2 regions of the Streptomyces sp. NPDC038707 genome follow, and region 2 is predicted to be linked to the other one. Evidence: riboswitches for the same ligand, from Rfam matches in the RefSeq annotation. Region 2 holds a riboswitch; the other holds the start of a gene.

Region 1 (3,343 bases), on a different contig from region 2:
TCCGGAATATGACGAGAATTCACCCGACTCCAGGGCAAGTCGGGCCCCATAAAAGCCACAAAAGCCGCACAGAACCACTACAACTTGGCTACTTATTAACGGGGCGCGCGGCATGATTTCAGGGCTCGCGACCACCCGGCCGCGACCGCGTTCCCCAACTCTACCGCGTTCAATCACACAGAATTGCCCCCTCCGTTTCTCTCACGGAGGGGGCAATCGAGTGGACGGTCAGTGACCGGACCGGCCGTCGCCGGGATCAGCCGCCGGCGACGGCGGGGATGATCGAGATTCCGGCGCCGTCGGGGGTCGCCGTGTCCAGGCCCTGCTCGAAGCGCACGTCGTCGTCGTTGACGTACACGTTGACGAACCGGCGCAGCTTGCCCTGGTCGTCCAGGACGCGGGCGGCGATCCCGGTGTGGTTCTTCTCCAGGTCCGCGATGACCTCGCCGAGCGTGCCGCCCTCGGCCGGGACCTCGGCCCGGCCGCCGGTGTAGGTGCGCAGGATGGTGGGGATGCGAACGGTCACGCTCATGCGAGGCCAGCCTCTCGGAAGGAGTCCAGGGTCGGGCGGATGGTGGCGGTCAGACCGGTCCCGGCCACCGCGTCCAGGGTCTTCAGGCCGTCGCCGGTGTTGAGGACGACCGTGGTCTTCGCCGGGTCGAGCACGCCCGCCTCGATCAGCTTGCGGGTCACGCCGACGGTCACGCCGCCCGCCGTCTCCGCGAAGATGCCCTCGGTGCGGGCCAGCAGCCGGATGGCGTCGACGATCTCCGGGTCCGTCACGTCCTCCACGGCACCGCCGGTGCGGCGGGCCACGTCCAGGACGTAGGGGCCGTCGGCCGGGTTGCCGATCGCCAGGGACTTGGCGATGGTGTCCGGCTTCTGCGGCCGTACGACGTCGTGGCCGGCCTTGAAGGCGGTGGAGACCGGGGAGCAGCCCTCGGCCTGGGCGCCGAAGATCTTGTACGGCCGGTCCTCGACCAGCCCGAGCTTGATCAGCTCCTGGAGCCCCTTGTCGATCTTCGTGAGCTGGGAGCCGGAGGCGATCGGGATCACGATCTGGTCGGGCAGCCGCCAGCCGAGCTGCTCGCAGATCTCGTACGCCAGCGTCTTGGAGCCCTCGGCGTAGTACGGCCGCAGGTTGACGTTGACGAAGCCCCAGCCCTCGCCGGCCGGATCGCCGATCAGCTCGGAGCAGAAGCGGTTCACGTCGTCGTAGTTGCCCTCGATGCCGACGAGTTCGCCGCCGTAGACCGCGGCCATGACGACCTTGCCCTGCTCCAGGTCGTGCGGGATGAAGACGCAGGAGCGGAAGCCGGCCCGGGCGGCGGCGGCGCCGACGGCACCGGCGAGGTTGCCGGTGGAGGAGCAGGACAGGGTGGTGAAGCCGAAGGCGCGGGCGGCCTCCAGGGCCTGGGCGACGACACGGTCCTTGAAGGAGTGGGTCGGGTTGCCGGAGTCGTCCTTGACGTACAGGCCGCCGGTCACGCCCAGTTCGCGGGCGAGGTTGTCGGCCTTGACGAGCTTGGTCCAGCCGGGGTTGAGATTGGGCTTGTCCGCGACGTCGGCCGGGACCGGCAGCAGCGGGGCGTAGCGCCAGATGCTGGCGGGGCCGGACTCGATGCGCCGGCGCAGTTCCTCGGTGTCGTAGGCGGAGAAGTCGTAGGCGATCTCCAGCGGGCCGAAGCACTCCTCGCAGGCGAAGACCGGTCCGAGCGGCACCCGGTGGCCGCACTCGCGACAGCTGAGGGCGGCGGCGGGACCGAGGTCGACGGTGGAGTCGCTGGAGGTGGCAACTGTCTGCACAGCCATGTGAGGCGAGGCCCTTTCTCCTCATCTTCCTCACGACGCATCTCGCCGTGAGACGGATTTGGCACCTTCCCTAGCCGGGAGCCTCGCTTGGAAGAAGACGAGATTCGGCTGGAGGGTTGCCGGGGCTTCATCGGGCCGTGTCCCTCTGCCCCTCTGGATGAGCTGTATGTGGTTGTCAACGCCGCTTGACCACCCGACATGCGATGGTCATCGGCGTTGTTCAAGACTGTAACCGAAGGCCAGGACAGTTGAGATAGTCGTCCGAACCGCGAGATGCATCACACGGCGACGTGTGGTGGTGACAGTGAGGAGCCGCCGACCGTGCTGGAAGAAGTCGAGCGTTGGCTGGGCCGCCGCTCCTGGTCCGTGGCCGACCGCCCGCCGCACCAGGTGCTGGCCGCCAAGCAGCGCACGGGCCAGACGATCAGCGTCGTGCTGCCCGCCCTCAACGAGGAGGAGACGGTCGGTGACATCGTCACCGTCATCCGCCACGACCTCGTGGAGCAGATCCCGCTCGTCGACGAGATCGTCGTCGTCGACTCCGGCTCCACGGACCGCACCTCCGAGGTGGCCGCGCGGGCCGGCGCCCGGGTCGTCCACCGCGACGAGATCCTGCCGCGGATCCCGGCCGTCCCCGGCAAGGGCGAGGTGCTGTGGCGCTCGCTGCTGGTGACCGGCGGGGACATCGTCTGCTTCGTCGACGCCGACCTCCGGGAGTTCTCGTCGGACTTCGTCCTCGGGATCGTCGGGCCGCTGCTCACCGATCCGGACGTGGACCTGGTCAAGGCGATGTACGACCGCCCGCTCGCCGGGTCGGCCGGGCAGGGCGGCCGGGTCACCGAGCTGATGGCCCGGCCGCTGCTGAACATGCACTGGCCGCAGCTGGCCGGTTTCGTGCAGCCCCTGGGCGGCGAGTACGCGGCCCGCCGCTCGCTGCTGGAGCAGCTGCCGTTCCCGGTGGGCTACGGCGTGGAGCTGGGCATGCTGGTGGACGCGCTGCACCTGGTCGGCCTGGACGCGCTGGCCCAGGTCGACGTGGGCGTGCGCAGGCACCGCCACCAGGACGGGCAGGCCCTCGGCCGGATGGCCGCCGCGATCTACCGCACGGCCCAGCTCCGGCTGGCCCGGGGGCACCTGGTGCGGCCCGCGCTGACCCAGTTCGAGCGGGGCGAGGACGGTTTCGAGCCGCGTACCTACTCGGTGGACACCGAGGAGCGCCCGCCCATGGTGGAGATCGCGGAGTACGCGGAGCGGAAGGTGGCGTGAACGGTCCGTATACGGCCGGCTTCGCAGGTGGATCGCACGTTTGAGGGTTTACGGGCCGGGCTAGGTTGAGGCGTATGGCTTCCACGCGCACTGCCGGCACAGCTCGGGTACTGGTCGCCTCGAACCGCGGCCCGGTCTCCTATCAGGTACGCGAGGACGGTTCGCTCGACGCCCGGCGGGGCGGCGGCGGACTGGTCTCGGGACTGTCCGCCATCGGGGCGGACGCGGACTCGGTGTGGGTCTGCGCCGCGCTGGGCGACGGCGA
Region 2 (3,343 bases):
ACCGCCGGTCCGCAAGCCCTGGCGTCCGGCGGGAACCTCCGCGGACAGGGTGCGGACAGGGTGGTGCCGACGAGGGCGACGGTCCGCACGCGGGTACCCGCGACCACCTGCGCGTCCAGCGCCGGCAGGGCGCCGCCGCACGGCAGGACCGGCCCGGCGTGGCGCCGCCGGTGCTCGGAGCCGTCCCGGAAGGCCGCGCGCGGGACGCGGCCGGAGGCACGGACGGCGAAGCCGTCCGCCCAGGTCGTACCGTCGGCGCGGCACGGCCGCCGCGGCGCGTTCCACGCCGGGCGACGGCCCCTCGGCGGGCGGCCGGTACCCGGCCCTCGCACCGGCACCACGGGATGCCCGCCGCCCCAGCGGCCCCCGGCCATGACCACGGCTCCCCCGCGGGAGACGGGATCCGGGGGCGTCGTTCACACCGCCGGCACGCAGCGGCCCTCCTCCGTGCGGTACTGCCACTTCGCGCCGTCCCGGACCAGTTCGCGGACGGCGTTCACGAAGCGGTCCACGTGTTCGTCGGGGGTGCCCGCGCCGAAGCTGACGCGGATGGCGTTGAGGGACTTCTCGCCGGGGGCCGCCTCGGGTGCGCCGCACTCGCCCTGGGTCCCCGGGTCGGTGCCGAGCAGGGTGCGCAGCAGCGGGTGGGCGCAGAAGAGGCCGTCGCGGACGCCGATGCCGTACTCGGCGGAGAGCGCGGCGGCGAAGTGCGAGCTGTTCCAGCCGTCGACGACGAAGGAGAGGACACCGACGCGCGGGGCGTCGTCGCCGAACAGGGACAGCACGCGCACCTCGGGGACGTCGGCCAGGCCCGCGCGGACCTTGGCGATCAGGTGCTGTTCCCGGGCGACCAGGGTGTCCCAGCCGGCCTCGGTGAGGGCCTTGCAGGCGGAGGCGATGGCGTAGGCGCCGATGACGTTCGGGGAGCCGGCCTCGTGACGGGCCGCGGTCTCGTGCCACTCGACGGCCACCCCGCCGTCCTCGCGCCGGCTGACCCGGCGGCTGGCGCCGCCGCCCGCGAGGTACGGCTCGGCCGCCTGGAGCCAGTCGGCGCGGCCGGCCAGGACACCGGAGCCGAAGGGGGCGTACAGCTTGTGGCCCGAGAAGGCGATCCAGTCGACATCGAGGTCCGCGACGGAGACCGGGTGGTGCGGGGCGAGTTGGGCGGCGTCCAGGACGATCCGGGCGCCGTGGGCGTGCGCGGCGGCGGCCAGTTCGCGCACCGGCCACAGCTCGCCGGTGACGTTGGAGGCGCCGGTGACGCAGACCAGGGCGGGGCCGTACGGGTCGCGGTCGGCGAGGGCCCGCTCCAGGATCTCCACGGCCTGGCCGGGGGTGCGCGGGGCGTCGAGGTAGGTGACGTCCGCGTGCTGCCAGGGCAGCAGGGAGGCGTGGTGCTCGGTCTCGAAGACGAACACCTGGCAGCCGGCCGGGACCACCCGGGCCAGCAGGTTCAGGGAGTCGGTGGTGGAGCGGGTGAAGACCACCTGGTCGCCGGCCCGGCAGCCGAGGAACTCGGCGACCGTCTTGCGGGCGTTCTCGAACAGGTCGGTGGAGAGCTGGGAGAGGTAGCCGGCCCCGCGGTGGACGCTGCCGTAGTACGGGGCGTAGGCGGCGACGTCGTCCCAGACGCGCTGGAGGGCGGGGGCGCTGGCCGCGTAGTCCAGGGCCGCGTAGGTCACCTCTCCCCCGGTGACCAACGGAACGGTGACATCTCGCCCCAGAACGGGCAGAGGGGTGCAAAGCGACTGGTCGGCGGCAGCGGTGCAGACAGACATGGCGGACTCCCGTGAAGGAATACAAGGAAGACGAGGAAGGCGAGGAAGGGAAACAAGGAGAGAAAAGGGTGTGCGGAGGCGGGGCTCTGCGGCCCTAAAGCATTCGCTTGCTCACGGAAGACTCCTCGACGACCAGGATCCCTGGTGGCACGAGGGATCCGCGCTTGCCGTGGACCTTGCTGTCCACGGCCTGGTCTTCACCCGGGGCACCCCGCCACGGACGGAGGGTTGCCGGACAGTCGGCCGGGGCCTCATGACTGTCACTCATGACCTGGTACAGGAACGTACGTGAAGTGATCGCCGTCCCGCAACCCGGTGTCCGGATCGCGGGACGGTACAACCGGCGCCGGGTCAGGCGTTGCTGGCGGCCACCCAGCGCTCCAGCACCCGCCCGGCCGCGCCGGAGTCGACGGACTCGGCGGCCTTCGCGAGCCCCGCGCGGATCTGGTCGGCGAGCGGCTCGTCCGTCGGGTCCAGGGCCACCAGCGCCGCCGCCGAGTTCAGCAGGACGGCGTCCCGTACGGCACCCCGCTCGCCGTCCAGCAGCCGGCGGGCGACCTGGGCGTTGTACGCCGGGTCACCGCCGCGCAGCGCCTCCACCGGAACCAGGCCGATGCCGACGTCCCGGGGGTCGAAGGACTCCTCGGCCACCTTGCCGTCGCGCACCACCCAGACCCGGGAGGTGGCCGTCGTGGTCAGCTCGTCCAGCCCGTCGTCGCCGCGGAAGACCAGCGAGGAGTTTCCGCGTTCGGCGAGCACGCCCGCGACGATCGGGGCCTCGCGGGCGACGGCCACGCCGACCGCCTGGGCCCGCACCCGGGCCGGGTTGGTCAGCGGACCGAGCAGGTTGAACACCGTACGGATGCCCAACTGCCCGCGCGCGGCGCCGACATGGCGCAGCGCGGGGTGGAACTTCACGGCGAAGCAGAAGGTGATCCCGGCCTCCTGCGCGACTTCGGCCACCCGGCGGGGCGTGAGGTCGAGGTTGACCCCGAGCTTCTCCAGCACGTCGGAGGAGCCGGACGCCGAGGACGCGGCCCGGTTGCCGTGCTTGACGACCCTGGCGCCCGTGCCGGCGACGACGAGGGAGGCCATCGTGGAGATGTTCACCGTCTTGGCCCCGTCGCCGCCGGTGCCGACGATGTCGACGGTGCGGCCGGGCACCTCGATCACGTTCGCGTGCCGGTACATGGTGCGGACCAGGCCGGTGATCTCCTCGACCGTCTGTCCCTTCGCGCGCAGCGCCACCGCGAACCCGGCGATCTGCGCGTCGGTCGCCTCGCCGCGCATGATCTTGTCCATCGCCCAGGCGGTGTCGTCCGCGGACAGGTCCCGGCCCTCCAGCAGGCCGTTCAGCAGGACGGGCCAGGAGCGGCCCGCCGCGGTGTCGCCTCCAGCGGGGGTCACAGCGCTCATTGCCGCTCCTTGTCCAGATGCCTGCTCGTCGTACACCACCCTATCCAGCCGGGCACGCGCCGAGGGGCCCCGTCCGGGTCGCGGACGGGGCCCCTCGGCGTGCGGGGTGGGTCAGTGGTGGCCGTGGCCGCTCGCGATCGTCTTGTACT

What was found. A riboswitch is a leader RNA that binds a small molecule or an ion and turns the genes downstream of it on or off. The one in region 2 is predicted to bind S-adenosylmethionine.
Region 1: linked by a shared signal. The riboswitch ahead of thrC (threonine synthase) and the one ahead of AB0E62_RS10905 (aminotransferase class V-fold PLP-dependent enzyme) in region 2 are both predicted to bind S-adenosylmethionine.

What each region holds. Positions count from the first base shown of each region.
Region 1 covers NZ_JBEZUP010000004.1:66,265-69,607, reverse strand. Annotated here, with positions in the region: gene AB0E62_RS07280 (MoaD/ThiS family protein) at 257-532, opposite strand; gene thrC (threonine synthase) at 529-1,812, opposite strand; SAM riboswitch class I at 1,831-1,976, opposite strand; gene AB0E62_RS07270 (glucosyl-3-phosphoglycerate synthase) at 2,134-3,078, shown strand; gene AB0E62_RS07265 (trehalose-6-phosphate synthase) at 3,153-3,343, shown strand, end outside.
Region 2 covers NZ_JBEZUP010000006.1:94,920-98,262, reverse strand. Annotated here, with positions in the region: gene AB0E62_RS10905 (aminotransferase class V-fold PLP-dependent enzyme) at 417-1,778, opposite strand; SAM riboswitch class IV at 1,934-2,050, opposite strand; gene trpD (anthranilate phosphoribosyltransferase) at 2,130-3,194, opposite strand; gene AB0E62_RS10895 (cytochrome bc complex cytochrome b subunit) at 3,306-3,343, opposite strand, start outside.